2 linked regions of the Ruegeria pomeroyi DSS-3 genome follow. Each later gene encodes a partner of the first gene's protein in a complex. Links are inferred from orthologs where the notes say so. Each region holds a gene or a part of one and is shown in the gene's direction. Other genes may lie near its edges.

Region 1 (7,473 bases):
GCCCCTTCCTCGACGAGGCCACCCGCCGCGCCATGGGCGAACAGGCCGTGGCCCTGGCCAAGGCCGTCGGCTATGCCAGCGCGGGCACCGTCGAGTTCATCGTCGACGGGCAGAAGAACTTCTACTTCCTGGAAATGAACACCCGCCTGCAGGTGGAACACCCGGTGACCGAGCTGATCACCGGCGTCGATCTGGTGGAACAGATGATCCGGGTTGCCGCGGGCGAACCGCTGAGTATCACCCAGGGTGATGTGAAACTGACCGGCTGGGCCATCGAGAACCGGCTTTATGCCGAGGATCCCTATCGCGGCTTCCTGCCCTCGATCGGCCGTCTGACCCGTTACCGCCCGCCGGCGGAAACCGCCGCTGGCCCGTTGCTGGTCAATGGCAAATGGCAGGGGGATGCGCCCTCGGGCGAGGCGGCTGTGCGCAACGATACCGGCGTCTATGAGGGCGGTGAGATCAGCATGTATTATGATCCGATGATCGCCAAGCTCTGCACCTGGGCACCGACCCGTGCCGCTGCGATCGAGGCGATGCGCATCGCGCTCGACAGTTTCGAGGTCGAAGGCATCGGTCACAACCTGCCGTTCCTCAGCGCCGTGATGGACCACCCGAAATTCATTTCGGGCGACATGACCACCGCCTTTATCGCCGAGGAATATCCCGAAGGCTTCGAAGGGGTGAACCTGCCCGAGACCGATCTGCGCCGGGTGGCCGCTGCCGCCGCCGCGATGCACCGTGTCGCCGAGATCCGCCGCACCCGGGTGTCGGGCCGGATGGACAATCACGAGCGTCGGGTGGGCACCGAATGGGTGGTCACGCTGCAAGGCGCCGACTTCCCGGTCACCATCGCCGCCGATCACGACGGATCGACCGTCAGCTTTGACGATGGCAGTTCGATGCGGGTGACCAGCGACTGGACTCCGGGGGACCAGCTGGCCAACCTGATGGTGGACGGCGCGCCGCTGGTGCTGAAGGTGGGCAAGATCTCGGGCGGGTTCCGTATCCGCACCCGGGGCGCCGACCTGAAGGTGCATGTGCGCACCCCGCGTCAGGCGGAACTGGCGCGCCTGATGCCCGAGAAACTGCCGCCAGACACCTCGAAAATGCTGCTCTGCCCGATGCCCGGCCTGATCGTGAAGGTCGATGTCGAAGTGGGCCAGGAGGTTCAGGAGGGCCAGGCGCTGTGCACCATCGAGGCGATGAAGATGGAAAACATCCTGCGCGCCGAGAAAAAGGGCGTGGTCGCCAAGATCAATGCCAGCGCCGGCAACAGCCTGGCCGTTGACGACGTGATCATGGAGTTCGAATAACCCCATGTTCGGGGCACGCACATATCCTCGCGCCTCGCGGCCGCTCGCGGTGCTGGCCCTGATCGGGCTGGCGGCCTGTGCGCTGGACCGCGAGGCCGAGGTGCGTGCCCAGCTCGGCGGCTGGATGCCGCTGGGCGACACGCTCTATTTCGAGTCCAAGCTGGAATGCACCGCCGGGGTGTTCGCCACCCCGGCCGATATCCTGCAAACCAAGGTGCGCACGGTTTCGACCCTGCGCGACGGGTTGGCGGCACTGTCGCGCGAGGCCATCGTTGCCTTTGACCTTGAGGGCGAGACGCCCGATCAGGTCTCGCAGGCGGTGATGTCGGCGGATCTGCCCAAGGGTTTGGGCATCCTGGCCTCGGGCCTCAGCGCGCGCGCCTGCATGGACGAGGCCACCAAATCGGCCTATCTGAGCGCGCTGCACTCTCCCGCCGCGCTGCTGATCTTTGCCCCCGACAACAACGCTCTGGTGATCCTGGACCGGGATCGGCGACAGGTCTTCTTTGCCCGGGGGGATGTGTGATGGCGGCGCGCGTGCCTCAATCCAGCCCGCGCCGGTCGCGGATTTCCTGTTCGCGGGTGGGCATCTTGTCGATCGAGCGGGTCAGCTCGCGCACGCTCCACGGGGTTGGTTTGCGCAGCTTGACGCCGCCGTCCTTGTCGATCAGCACCAGGGCAAAGCCGCGCGGGCGCAGTTTCTGGCGCGCCGGCGCGCGGGCGGCCGGATCGGTATCGGTCAGCACCACCACGTCACGCTCTTCCAGCATGGCCGCGCCTGCGCGCAGCATCTCGATCTGCTGCTGGAACCTGGGATCGGCCTCGGTATCGGCAAAGATCACGATGGGCCGTTTTATCCATAAAAATTCGCTCAAATCGCTGTCACCGGCGGGCCGGATCAGCGCGTCCTGCTCGGGCTGGGTGGCATCGGCAGCCCAGCCGGCAAGCGGGAGAAAGGCAAGGAAAACAAAGGCGAATAGGGGTTTCATATGGTCTCCTGTCCGCTTCAATATAACCGTGGCCGCGCCGATTGCGACCACTTGCGAGGGCGCGGGATGCAAAAAGTTTAACGTTAATGGCTTCGTCAGGGGTTGGGCATGACTGTGAAGGTACATTCCCGCTCCCACCGGGTCCTGAGGGCCCGCAAGAAAGGCTGCGCCATGGACGTTATCCTGCATATCGGCGCGCATCGCTGCGCGACCACGACATTTCAGCATTACCTTCGCCAGAATGCCGACCGGCTGGCCGCCGATGGCACCGGATTCTGGGGGCCACGGCGGACGCGCAACGGGCTGTTTCGCGGCCTGCTGCCCACGCCCGGCCCCGCCACCGGGCGCGACCTGCGCCGCCGCGCGGTGGGGCGGGTGCGGCTGAACCTGGCACGCACCGCGCTGGGCGGCACCCGGCGGCTGGTGGTCAGTGACGAGAACATGCTGGGCTCGATGCGGCAGAACCTGCGTCAGGCCGAGCTGTACCCGGACGCGGGCGAACGCATCGCCCGCTATGGCGAGGCCTTTGACGGCAAGATCAGCGATGTGGTGCTGAACATCCGCTCGCCCGAGCTCTGGTGGTCCTCGGCGCTGGGCTATGGGCTGACGCGCGGCTTTGGCCTGCCCGGAGAGGTGGCGCTGGACTGGATCGCGCAAAGCCGGCGCAGCTGGCGCGACGTGATCGCCGATATCGGTTGCGCGCTGCCCGGTGCCCGACTCTGGGTGCTGCCGTTCGAGATTTTCGCCGGCCGCCCCGAGGCGCAGCTGGAGGCGGTCACCGGTCGCCCGGCGCCGCACGAGCATAGCCGCGACTGGCTGAACGCCACGCCGCGCCTGCCGGAACTGCGCGAGATACTTCCGCCGCGCCTGGCCGAGGCGCTGCCCGGCGGCGAGGGCCGCTGGACCCCCTTTGCACCGGACCAGGCCGCCGCCCTGCGCGAGGCCTATGCCGATGACCTGATGTGGCTAGCCGCGGGCGCTGACGGGCTCGCCTGGCTGATGGATGATCCGAACAAGAAACCGGCGGGGCAAACCCTGCCAAGACCCGAATTGACAAGAGGAAGACGCAATGAGCAAGACCGACGATTGGCGGGCGCTGGCTGAGAAAGAGCTGCGCGGGCGCCCCGTTGAAGACCTGACCTGGCAGACGCTCGAAGGGATCGACGTCAAGCCGCTCTATACCGATGCGGACACCGCCGAGCTGCCGCATATGGGCGGGATGCCCGGCTTTGGCCCCTTTACCCGTGGCGTCAAGGCGACCATGTATGCGGGCCGCCCCTGGACCATTCGGCAATATGCCGGTTTCTCCACCGCCGAGGAATCGAACGCCTTTTACCGCCGCAACCTGGCCGCCGGTCAGCAGGGTGTCTCGGTCGCCTTCGACCTGGCCACCCATCGCGGCTATGACAGCGACCACCCCCGGGTGGTGGGCGACGTGGGCAAGGCCGGTGTCGCCATCGACAGCGTCGAGGACATGAAGATCCTGTTCGACGGCATCCCGCTGGACAAGGTCTCGGTCTCGATGACGATGAACGGCGCGGTGATCCCGATCCTGGCCAGTTTCATCGTCGCGGGCGAAGAGCAGGGCCATGACAGATCGGTGCTGTCGGGGACCATTCAGAACGACATTCTGAAAGAGTTCATGGTCCGCAACACCTATATCTATCCGCCCGAACCCTCGATGCGGATCATCTCGGACATCATCGGCTATACCTCGGACAACATGCCGAAGTTCAACTCGATCTCGATCTCGGGCTATCACATGCAAGAGGCCGGGGCGAACCTGGTGCAGGAACTGGCCTATACCCTGGCCGACGGGCGCGAATATGTGCGCGCCGCGATCGAGGCAGGGATGGACGTGGACAAGTTCGCAGGCCGCCTGTCCTTCTTCTTTGCCATCGGCATGAACTTCTTCATGGAAATCGCCAAGCTGCGCGCCGCGCGCACGCTGTGGCATCGCATCATGACCGAGTTCGGCGCGAAATCCGAACGCTCCAAGATGCTGCGCACCCATTGCCAGACTTCTGGTGTATCGTTGCAAGAGCAGGATCCCTATAACAACGTGATCCGCACCGCATACGAGGCGATGAGCGCGGTTCTGGGCGGCACTCAGTCGCTGCATACCAACGCGCTGGACGAGGCGATCGCGCTGCCCACCGATTTCTCGGCCCGCATCGCGCGCAACACCCAGCTGGTGCTGCAGGAAGAGACCGGCGTGACCAAGGTGGTCGATCCGCTGGCGGGCTCCTATTACGTCGAAAGCCTGACCAACGACCTGATCGAGAAGGCCTGGGCGCTGATCCAGGAGGTCGAGGAGATGGGCGGCATGACCAAGGCCGTGGCCAGTGGCATGCCCAAGCTCAGGATCGAGGAAAGTGCGGCCCGCCGTCAGGCGATGATCGACCGCGGCGAAGAGGTGATCGTCGGCGTCAACAAGTACCGCAAGGACAAGGAAGACCCGATCGACATTCTCGACGTCGACAACATGGCGGTGCGCGACGCCCAGATCGCCCGGCTGGAGCGTATTCGCGCCAGCCGCGACGAAGCGGCTTGCGCAGCGGCACTCGATGAACTCACGCGCCGCGCCAAAGAGGGCGGCAACCTGCTTGAAGCGGCCGTCGAGGCGGCCCGCGCCCGGGCATCCGTAGGAGAGATCAGCATGGCGATGGAAAAGGAATTCGGCCGCCACCGCGCCGAAGTGAAGACCCTGGCCGGTGTCTATGGCGCGGCCTATGAGGGCGATGAGGGCTTTGCCGCGATCCAGAAGTCGATCGAGGCCTTTGCCGAGGAAGAGGGCCGCCGCCCGCGTCTGTTGGTTGTCAAGATGGGCCAGGACGGCCATGACCGGGGCGCCAAGGTGATCGCCACCGCCTTCGCCGACATTGGCTTTGACGTCGATGTGGGGCCGCTGTTCCAGACCCCGGCCGAGGCGGCGCAGGATGCCATCGACAACGATGTGCATGTGGTCGGCATCTCCAGCCAGGCGGCGGGCCACAAGACGCTGGCGCCGCAACTGGTCGAAGAGCTGAGAAAGGCCGGTGCCGGCGATATCATCGTGATCTGCGGCGGGGTCATTCCGCAGCAGGATTACCAGTTCCTCTATGATCACGGGGTCAAGGCGATCTTTGGCCCGGGCACCAATATCCCCGAGGCGGCGCAGGATATCCTGAAGCTGGTGCGCGACGCGCGCGCGGGCTGAGGGCAGGGGCTGGGGGCGCTGCCCCCCGGCCTGCGGCCTCCCCCCGGAGTATTTCGAACCAGAAAGAAGCGGCAGGCGTTGGCTTGCCGCTTTTTTGCTGTCAGTCTCTGCTTTGGCAGGAGGACGGTGATGGAACTGGATCATTTCGCGGTGGCGGGCGAGACGCTGGAGGCGGCGCGGGCGCATGTGGAGGCGGCGCTGGGCGTGGCGATGCAACCGGGCGGTCAGCATGCGCGGTTTGGCACCCATAACACGCTTCTGGGCCTGGCGGACGGGCTCTATCTGGAGGCGATTGCCATCGACCCCGGCGCGCCGGGGCCGGAGCGGCCGCGCTGGTTCGATCTGGATCGCTTTTCAGGCCCTGCTCGGCTGAGCAACTGGATTTGCCGGGTGCCCGATCTGCAGGCGGCCCTGAGCGCGGCGCCAGCGGGGGCGGGGGATATCGTCGATCTGGAGCGCGGTGCGCTCAGCTGGCGGATGGCGGTTCCGGCAAGCGGCGTGCTGCCCTATGACGACCGGTTTCCGGCGCTGATCCAGTGGCAGGGCGATCTGCATCCGGCGGCGATGCTGGCGCCCTCGGGCTGCGCGTTGCGCTGGCTGGTGGTGACCCATCCCGAGGCGCGGGCGCTGGCAGAGCTGTGCGGGCCGCTGGAGCGCGTGGTGTTTGAGACCGGGCCATCGGGCCTGCGCGCCGAAATCGACACCCCGCACGGGATGCGGGTGCTGGCATGAAGATCCGGCCGGCGCGGGCGCTGGATGCGGCTGATATCGCCGGGATCGCCAACCATTACATCCGCGACACGCTGGTGACCTTTACCACCGAATTGCGCAGGCCAGAGGCTGTGGCCGGTGATATCGCCGCCCGCGCGCCCGCCTATCTGGTGGCCGAAGCGGCGGGAGCTATTCTGGGTTTTGCCACCTATGGCCCGTTTCGTGCCGGGCCCGGTTATGCTTGCACCCGCGAGCATTCGATCCTGCTCGACCCAGGCGCGCGGGGGCAGGGGGCGGGGCGCGCCCTGATGACGGAACTGGAGCGGGTTGCCCGCGCCGAGGGGGTGCATGTGCTGGTGGCAGGTATCTCGGGTGCCAATCCGGGCGCTGTGGCGTTTCACCGTGCATTAGGCTTTGCCGAGGTGGGGCGCCTGCCGCAGGTCGGACGCAAGGAGGGGCGTTGGCTCGACCTGGTCCTGATGCAGAAAATTCTGGACGCCGACCCAAATTGACGCACCTGACACCGCCGGGCGAAGGCGCTAGTGTGGCGCCATGTCACTCTGGACCCGCATAACCGACGCGCTGAGCGCGCTGGCGCAGGGCGAAAGCCTGAGCGCCGTGTTCGAACGCCTGCGCACGCCGCCCGAGAAATCGGTGGCCTTTGCCATTGCCGTCATCGCGCTGGGCGCCAAGATGGCCAAGGCCGATGGCCGGGTCACCCGCGACGAGGTGACCGCCTTTCGCGAGGTGTTCCAGATCGCCCGCGCGGATGAGGCGGGCGCGGCGCGGGTCTTTGACATGGCCCGTACCGATGTCGCCGGCTATCAGGATTACGCCCGCAAGATCAAAGGCATGTTCGCCGAGGACAGCACCGTGCTGTGTGACCTGATGGAGGGGCTGTTTCACATCGCCATGGCCGACGGGTTCTATCATCCGGGCGAGAACGAGTTCCTGGAAGAGGTGGCGCAGATCTTTGGCCAGACCGACCGCCAGTTCCATGCCCTGCGGGCCCGCTTCGTGCCCGATGCGCCCAAGGATCCCTATACGGTGCTGGGGGTGTCGCCCGACATGCCGATGCCCGAGATCCGCAAGGTCTGGCGCAATCTGGTTCGCGAGACACATCCGGACGCGATGATGGCGCGCGGCGTGCCCGAAGAGGCGATCCGCCTGGCCGAGAAGAAGATGATCGACATCAACCGCGCCTGGGACGAGCTCAACGGCGCGCGGGTCTAGGGCGATGCGGCTGGCGACCTGGAAT
Region 2 (7,361 bases), 130 kb from region 1 along the record:
GCACGGGGCCGGGGGCGAGTGGAAGGTCACCACCCAGCGCCTGAGTTGGGAGATCCTGCGCGCCTTTCAGGAGGGCGCGCGCGAGTTCGGATACGAGCCGACCGAGGATTTCAACAGCGGTACCAACGAGGGCTCGGGCTTTTTCGAGGTCAACCAAAGAAACGGCGTGCGCTGGAACACCACCAAGGCATTCCTGCGCCCGGCGATGAACCGGCCCAACCTGCGGGTGCTGACCCGGGCCGAGACGCAGCGGCTGATCCTCGACGGGAAGCGTGTCACCGGGGTAGCGTTTCGACATGGCGGGCAGGATCGGACTGCCACCGCCCGGGCCGAGGTGCTGCTTGCCGCGGGCGCCATCAACTCGCCCAAGCTGATGGAGCTGTCCGGTATCGGCCAGCCCGACCGCCTCTCGGCGCTGGGCATCGCCCCGGTGCATGACCTGCCGGGCGTTGGCGAGAACCTGCAAGATCATCTGCAGATCCGCACCGCGTTCAAGGTCTCGAACACGCCGACCCTGAACGAGACGGCCAATTCGCTGACCGGCCGCATCGGCATCGCGCTGAAATATGCACTGACCCGCTCGGGCCCGCTTAGCATGGCGCCCAGCCAGTTCGGCATGTTCACCAAATCCGACCCTGCGCTGGAAACGCCGGACCTGGAATACCATGTGCAACCGCTGTCCACCGACCGCCTGGGCGACCCGCTGCATGCCTTCCCGGCCATCACCGTTTCGGTTTGCAACCTGCGTCCCGAAAGCGTCGGCGATTGCCATATCACCAGCGCCAAGACCGGACCGCAGCCGCATATCCGGCTCAACTATCTGAGCGCCCCGCGCGACCAGCAGGTCGCGGTGGCGGCCGTGAAACAGGCCCGCCGGATAATGACGGCGCGCGCGCTCGCGCCCTATGCGCCGCAGGAATTCCTGCCCGGCCCGCAGATCGCCAGCGATGCCGATCTGCTGCGCGAGGCGGGCAACATCGCCACCACGATCTTTCACCCGGTGGGCACCTGCAAAATGGGTAACGACCCCATGGCGGTGGTCGCCCCGGATTTGCGCGTGCACGGGCTGGCCGGTCTGCGGGTGGTCGACGCCTCGATCATGCCGAAGATCGTCAGCGGCAACACCGCCTCTCCGGTCATCATGATCGCCGAAAAGGCCGCTGAGATGATCCGCGCGCTCTAAGGCAGGCGCGAGATTTTTCGACGAAAAATCTCTGCCCGGGCCTCACCCTTTGCGCGGTTTGGCCCTGAGCGTCGGATCGGCCTCGCGCGGGTCTTCGGGCCAGGGATGTTTGGGGTATTGCGCGCGCATGTCCTTGCGCACATCGGCATAGGAGCCATCCCAGAATCCCGGCAGGTCGCGGGTGATCTGGATCGGGCGCTGAGCGGGCGAGAGCAGCGTGATCTTGAGCGGCACGCCCGCCACCATCGGATGCTGCGTGACGCCGAACATTTCTTGCAGGCGCACCGAGATTTCCGGGACCTCGCGTTCGTAATCGATCGGCACCTTGCGCCCCAGCGGCGTGATGAAGGCCCCGGGCGCGCGCGTCTCCAACTCCTGGCTCTGGCCCCAGTCGAGCCGCGCCTTGAGCGCGGGCAGCAGGTCGAAGCGTTTCCAGTCCTCGGCGCTACGGACCCCCTGCAGCATCGGCTGCAGCCAGTCCTCGATCGTGCCCATCAGCCCAGGCTCGGAGAAATCCGGCAGATCGGCGCCGCTGGCCCGTACAAGTTCCACCCGCCGCGCCAGCCGGGCGGCGGGGGCGCTGAGCCTGAGGCCCAAATCACGCACCCCGTCGAGCATGGCGCGCGCAACAGCCTCGTCGGGCACCTCTTTCCAGATCCGGTCGCTCAGGGTGATGGCGCCCAGTCGCTCCTGGTGCCGGGCGATGACCCGGCGCTCGCGCCGGGACCATTCGCAAAGGTCGTTCCGGGTGATCTGGTCGGCAAAGAGCTCGCGCAGTTCACCTTCGGTGATCCGCGCCGCCATGCGGATACGGGCCTCGCGCGGGTCGCCGTCGGTGTCGATTGCGACCAGATAGGGTGTGTTGGCCAGTGCCTCGCCCGGGTCGAGCGCCGCGCCCTTGCCGCCCGACAGGACGAAACGGGGGGCCTCGCCCTTGCGGCGCTGGCCGATCCGGTCGGGATAGGCGAGCGCCGCCATAGCCGCGGGGCTCATCCGCCCTGCGGGCGTCTTCGCCTGTTTTTCCAACCGCCGCGCCTCGGCCCTGATCCGGTCGAGCACGCCCATGTTGACCTCGTAGGGGCGTTCGCGCCGGAACCGGGACGGGTCGCGCAGTGCCGCGAGCCGCAGGTCTAGATCGGCGGGCGCGCCGCGCAGGGGATCGCGTTCGGCCATCAGCGCCGCCAGCGGGGCGGCCTCGCGCCCCGCAAGCGCCAGCATGTGTCCCAGCCGTGGATGCAGGGGGAGTGCGGCCAAGACCCGTCCGTGATCGGTGATCCGGCCCTGCGCATCGATCGCGCCCAGGAATCCCAGCAGTGCGCGGGCCTCGGCCAGTGCCGTTTCGGGCGGCTGCGTCACGAAACCCAGCGCGCCCGGTTCCGCCCCCCAGAGCGCCAGTTCCAGCGCAAGACCGGTCAGGTCCGCCGCCTCGATCTCGGCAGGGGGGAAGGCAGCAAGCGCGCCCTCTTCTCCGCGCGTCCAGAGGCGGTAGCAGATGCCCTCGGCCACACGTCCCGCGCGGCCTGCGCGCTGGGTCGCCTCGGCCCGGGTGACCCGTTCGGTGACCAGCCGGGTCATGCCCGAGCCGGGGTCGAAGCGCGCCCGCCGCGCCTGTCCCATATCGACCACCACCCGGACATCGGGGATGGTCAGCGATGTTTCAGCGATCGAGGTCGCCAGCACCACATTGCGCCCTTCGGTTGCGGGCCGGATGGCGGCGCGTTGCGCGGCAAAGGGCATGGCGCCGAACAGGGGCCGCAGGGTGCAGCTGTCGGGCAGGCGCGCCGAGAGCAGCGTTTGGGCGCGGCGGATTTCCCCCTCGCCGGGCAGAAAGACGAGCAGGCTGCCCCCCAGATCGCGGGTCTCGGCCTCGGCCTTTGCGACCAGGTCGGCCAGCGCCTCGACCCGGCGGGCGCGCGGCCCCAGCGGGTGGTCGAGCCAGCGGGTCTCGACCGGATAGGCGCGGCCTTGAGAGGTGACCATCGGCGCATCCATCAGCGCCGCCACCGGCCCGGCGTCGAGCGTGGCCGACATCGCCAGCAGGATCAGGTCGTCGCGCAGCGCCTCGGTCACTTCGAGACACAGCGCCAGGCCCAGATCGGCATTGAGCGAGCGTTCGTGAAACTCGTCGAAGATCACCGCGCCGATGCCGGGCAGATCGGGCTCGGCTTGCAGCATGCGGGTCAGGATGCCTTCGGTCACCACCTCGATGCGGGTGGCGTTCGTCCGTTTCGCCTCGCCCCGGATGCGATAGCCCACGGTCTGGCCCACCGGTTCACCCAGCGTCTCGGCCATCCGCTCGGCGGCGGCGCGCGCGGCCAGGCGGCGCGGTTCCAGCATCACGATGCGGCCATTGGTCAGGCCAGCCGAGAGCAGGGCCAGCGGCACCCGTGTGGTCTTGCCCGCGCCGGGCGGGGCCTGCAGCACGGCGCGCCCCTGCGCCCGCAGCGCGGAGATGAGGTCTGGCAGGGCGTCGTCGATGGGCAACCGGGTCATGCCGCCTTATCGCCAAAGCGGCGGGGGCAGGTCCAGAGCCAATCGGGCGGTTCCGGATGAGGAGCGGTGGCGCCTTTGAGTATTTAAGACCAGAAAGAAGCAGCAGGGGCAGCGGCGGGGCTTCCGGGGGGCGATAGAGGGACAATCCGGCGCATCCGGTGGGTCGGCTCTGGACAAACCGGGGCGCGCTCCGTCATGCAGGGCAAAATTCGCGAGGACCGGCATGGATATCACACAGCTTGGCGATAGGATACTTTCGGGCGACCGCCGTGCGCTGGCGCGGGCGATCACGCTGGTCGAGAGCCGGCGGGACGATCACCGCGCCCAGGCCGCGTCGCTGCTGGATCATCTTGCCGGCGCCGGGCGCCAGGCGCTCAGGATCGGCCTGTCGGGCACGCCGGGCGTTGGCAAATCCACCTTCATCGAAAGCTTCGGCATGATGCTGATCGGGCAGGGGCTGCGGGTGGCGGTGCTGGCGGTCGACCCCAGTTCGGCGCGCTCGGGCGGGTCGATCCTGGGTGACAAGACACGGATGGAGCGGTTGTCGCGGGAACGGGCCGCCTTTATCCGGCCCTCGCCCAGCCAGAGCCATCTGGGCGGGGTCGCGCGCCGCACCCGCGAGGCGGTCAGCCTGTGCGAGGCGGCGGGCTTCGATGTGGTGCTGATCGAGACGGTCGGTGTGGGGCAGTCCGAAACCGTGGTGGCCGAATTGTCCGACCTGTTCCTGCTGCTGCTGGCGCCCGCCGGCGGTGACGAGTTGCAGGGCGTCAAACGCGGCATCATGGAAATGGCCGACCTGATCCTGGTCAACAAGGCGGATGGTGAGCTGAAATCGACCGCGACCCGAACCTGTGCCGATTATGCAGGGGCACTGCGCCTGTTGCGCAAGCGGGTGCAGGACCCGCCGGGCTTTCCCAAGGCGCTCACCGTCTCGGCGGTCGAGGAGCAGGGGCTGGACGCCGCCTGGACCGAGATGCGCGCCCTGTCGGATTGGCGCCGCGAGAACGGGCACTGGACGGCCAACCGGGCCGAACAGGCGCGCTACTGGTTCGGGCAGGAAGTCCGCCATGCCCTGCTGGCACAGCTGGACACACCACAGGCCCGGGCCGAGATGGATCGGCTGTCCACCGCCGCCGCCCAGGGACAGCTGACACCCGCCAGCGCGGCCGAGCAGATGCTTGCCTTTCTGCGGGAGGGGTAGTGCTTTCCTCTTGCCACAAATATCCCCGCCCCAGGCTTGGCCCGGCACGGGCCATCCCTGTCGGCCAGGGAGGCATGGGACAGGGCAAAGAATCCGCGCCAGCCGTCTTGACCCCTGCCGCGATTCCCACTACACGCATCCAACCAGTTTTCGGGCGCGACTTCGGGTTGCGCCCCTTGTGATTTGACGGATGCTTCGCCCCGTCACCAGATACGAAGGAAGAGACCATGTCGCGCCGTTGCGAACTGACCGGAAAAGGCCCGATGACTGGCAACAATGTCAGCCATGCCAACAACAAGACCCGCCGTCGTTTTCTGCCCAACCTGAACGACGTGACCCTGCAGTCGGAAACCCTGGGTCGCGGCGTCAAGCTGCGCATCTCGGCGGCTGCCCTGCGCTCGGTCGATCACCGTGGCGGTCTGGACGCCTTCCTGGCCAAGGCCAAGGACGAGGACCTGTCCGATGCCGCGCTGAAGGTCAAGAAAGAGATCGCCAAGGCGCAGGCCGCGGCCTGATTTTTCTGATCCACTGATTTCGGGAACCCCGTGCGCCTTGCGCACGGGGTTTTTCGTTTCACGGGCGGAACCGGAAAACGACACGTTTTCCGGCCCGATTTCCTTTGGAAATCGGCCCCCTGACAGACCGGCGTCCTGCTGTCGCAGGAGGTCTTTTGCCCTTGCGGAGCGGGTATCGAGAGCAGATATCGGGACGCAGGATGATGACCCCTTTGCGGATATCCCTTGCGCTTGCGCTCTCGCTGCTTGTCGGGCTGACCGGTCAGGGGCTGGCCAATTCGCGCGGGATGAGCGCCGCGGTCGATCAGATGGAGATCTGCACCGGCACCGGGCCTGTCATCCTCTATGTGGATGCCGACGGGCAGCCGACCGCCCCGCCGCATTACTGTCCGGACTTTGCGCTGATGCTGCTTGGGGCGCTGTTGCCCGATGCCGCAGTGGCGCCCACGCCGCCGCAACTGGCTCTGCCTGCGCCGGACCGGACGCAACCCAGCCTGATTACCCGTACCCTCTCAGCCGTTCCGGCGCGCGCGCCGCCGGTCTTGCTCTGACCCGTTTCGATACAGACAGATCAAGACATGCCAAGGAGAGAGACCATGTCGCTGAAATCCAGATTGCTGGCTGCTGCCGCCACCCTTACCCTTGCCGGGGCCGCCTGGGCCGGTGAGACCATTGTGATCGACGATGCCTATGCCCGCTCCTCGGGCGCCAATGCCAAAGCCGGTGCCGCCTTCATGATGATCCAGAATACCGGGGCCGAAGACGACCGCCTGATCGACGCCCGCTCCGAGGTCGCCGCCAGGGTCGAACTGCATACCCACAAGATCAACGAGCAGGGCGTGGCCAAGATGATGCATGTGCCCGAAGGCTTTGTGATCCCCGCCGGTGGCATGCACCCGCTTGCGCGCGGGGGCGATCATGTGATGTTCATGGGGATCAAGGTGCCGTTCGCGCAAGGCGCGACAGTGCCGGTCACGCTGGTCTTTGAAAAGGCCGGCGAGATCGAGGTGGAAATCCCGGTCGACCTGGAGCGCCAGGACGGCGGTCATGGCCACATGAAGAAGAAATCGAACTAGGCCAGGGGGCACGCCTGTCTTCAGGCTGCGCTGCAGCCCTCATCCATGCGTCAGGCCGGGCTTTGGCCCGGCCTGGTTGCGTCTGGCCAAGCGGTATCGCGACCGGCACCCAGGCTTTGTGCGCGATGCAGGGCCAGCGCGGCCAGTGCAAAATCGGCGATCGCGGGGCCGCGAAACAGGAACCCTGCGCGGCGCGACGGATCGTGCCGGTTGACGTTTGTGCTGTGCAAGTCTTCACCCAGCAATGCCGCGAGATCGCCGCCTACCCGCGCGGGGTCGATCATCGGCCTGGGATTGGCAGCCTCTTGCGCCAGATCGTCGATATAGAGCGGATCAAGCGCCGCCATCCCATCGGGCTGCCAGGGCAGGCCCGTATCGGTCAGACTGGCAAAGGCGCCGGGTTTCAGCCAGCGGGCATCCAGAAACGGCGTCATCTGATGATCGAGGGTGACCGAAGAGACCACCAGATCGGCGTCGGCGATGGCCTGGTGCGGATTGTCTGCGATCTCTGCCTGCAGCCCCCGCGCGCGGGCGGCCGCGCTCAACCGCGCGATGTTCTCGGCCCCGCGCCCGAGAATCACCGCCCTTTGCAGGGGAAAGAGATCGCAGAGTGCCGCGAGATGGGCGCGTGCCTGGGCGCCGGCGCCGATAAAGGCCACCACCCGTGCCGCCGGATCACCCAGCCGCCGCGCCACCAGCGCGCTGAGACCGGCGGTGCGCATCCGGGTGATCCAGCCCGCCTGCATCAGGGCCCGCAACTGGCCGGTCTCGCTGTCCTGAACCAGCAAAACGCCCTCGGTTCCCGGCAGCCCGCGTGCCGGGTTGTCGGGGCTGACCATCACCGATTTCACCACGGTCAGGGCCGGGCTGTTTCCGGTCGCCAGCGTCGTCAT

The links. Proteins that work in one complex are often made in the same cells at the same time.
Region 2: the proteins of scpA (region 1) and meaB are in contact, whole or in part, in a crystal structure (PDB 8DPB), measured with the Methylorubrum extorquens proteins. The link is inferred for Ruegeria pomeroyi DSS-3 from one-to-one orthologs. Residues at the interface, in SOR27001.1 of Methylorubrum extorquens: Glu577, Glu578, Asn579, Asp580, Gly581, Arg582, Arg583, Arg585, His596, Ala604, Ser605, Ala608, Asp609, Gly611, Phe612, Asp613, Val614, Asp615, Ile616, Gly617, Pro618, Leu619, Glu625, Arg628, Gln629, Val631, Glu632, Asn633, Asp634, Glu661; in SOR26638.1 of Methylorubrum extorquens: Arg20, Ala21, Ala24, Arg25, Thr28, Ser32, Arg33, Arg34, His37, Thr98, Gly99, Gly100, Ser101, Ile102, Leu103, Lys106, Thr107, Ala110, Ala113, Ile114, Asp115, Arg116, Ala118, Phe119, Ile120, Arg121, Pro122, Pro124.

Annotation. Positions count from the first base shown.
Region 1 is NC_003911.12:1,156,323-1,163,795, forward strand. What follows is about bases 2,940-5,939. They hold scpA (methylmalonyl-CoA mutase), read left to right. Parts: upstream 2,940-3,374; coding sequence 3,375-5,504; downstream 5,505-5,939. Other genes in these bases: SPO_RS05600 (hypothetical protein), read left to right, coding at 2,940-3,409; SPO_RS05610 (VOC family protein), read left to right, coding at 5,634-5,939. Also shown: SPO_RS05585 (acetyl-CoA carboxylase biotin carboxylase subunit), read left to right, coding at 1-1,316; SPO_RS05590 (hypothetical protein), read left to right, coding at 1,321-1,842; SPO_RS05595 (DUF4174 domain-containing protein), read right to left, coding at 1,859-2,305; more of SPO_RS05600, read left to right, coding at 2,477-2,939; more of SPO_RS05610, read left to right, coding at 5,940-6,236; SPO_RS05615 (GNAT family N-acetyltransferase), read left to right, coding at 6,233-6,727; SPO_RS05620 (molecular chaperone DjiA), read left to right, coding at 6,768-7,448; SPO_RS05625 (endonuclease/exonuclease/phosphatase family protein), read left to right, coding at 7,453-7,473. UniProt on the Escherichia coli protein: Catalyzes the interconversion of succinyl-CoA and methylmalonyl-CoA. Could be part of a pathway that converts succinate to propionate.
Region 2 is NC_003911.12:1,022,811-1,030,171, forward strand. What follows is about bases 3,001-5,888. They hold meaB (methylmalonyl Co-A mutase-associated GTPase MeaB), read left to right. Parts: upstream 3,001-3,899; coding sequence 3,900-4,877; downstream 4,878-5,888. Other genes in these bases: hrpB (ATP-dependent helicase HrpB), read right to left, coding at 3,001-3,676; rpmB (50S ribosomal protein L28), read left to right, coding at 5,105-5,392; SPO_RS04900 (hypothetical protein), read left to right, coding at 5,593-5,888. Also shown: SPO_RS04880 (GMC family oxidoreductase), read left to right, coding at 1-1,183; more of hrpB, read right to left, coding at 1,226-3,000; more of SPO_RS04900, read left to right, coding at 5,889-5,943; SPO_RS04905 (copper chaperone PCu(A)C), read left to right, coding at 5,989-6,468; SPO_RS04910 (ornithine cyclodeaminase family protein), read right to left, coding at 6,519-7,361. UniProt on the Escherichia coli protein: Binds and hydrolyzes GTP. Likely functions as a G-protein chaperone that assists AdoCbl cofactor delivery to the methylmalonyl-CoA mutase (MCM) ScpA and reactivation of the enzyme during catalysis.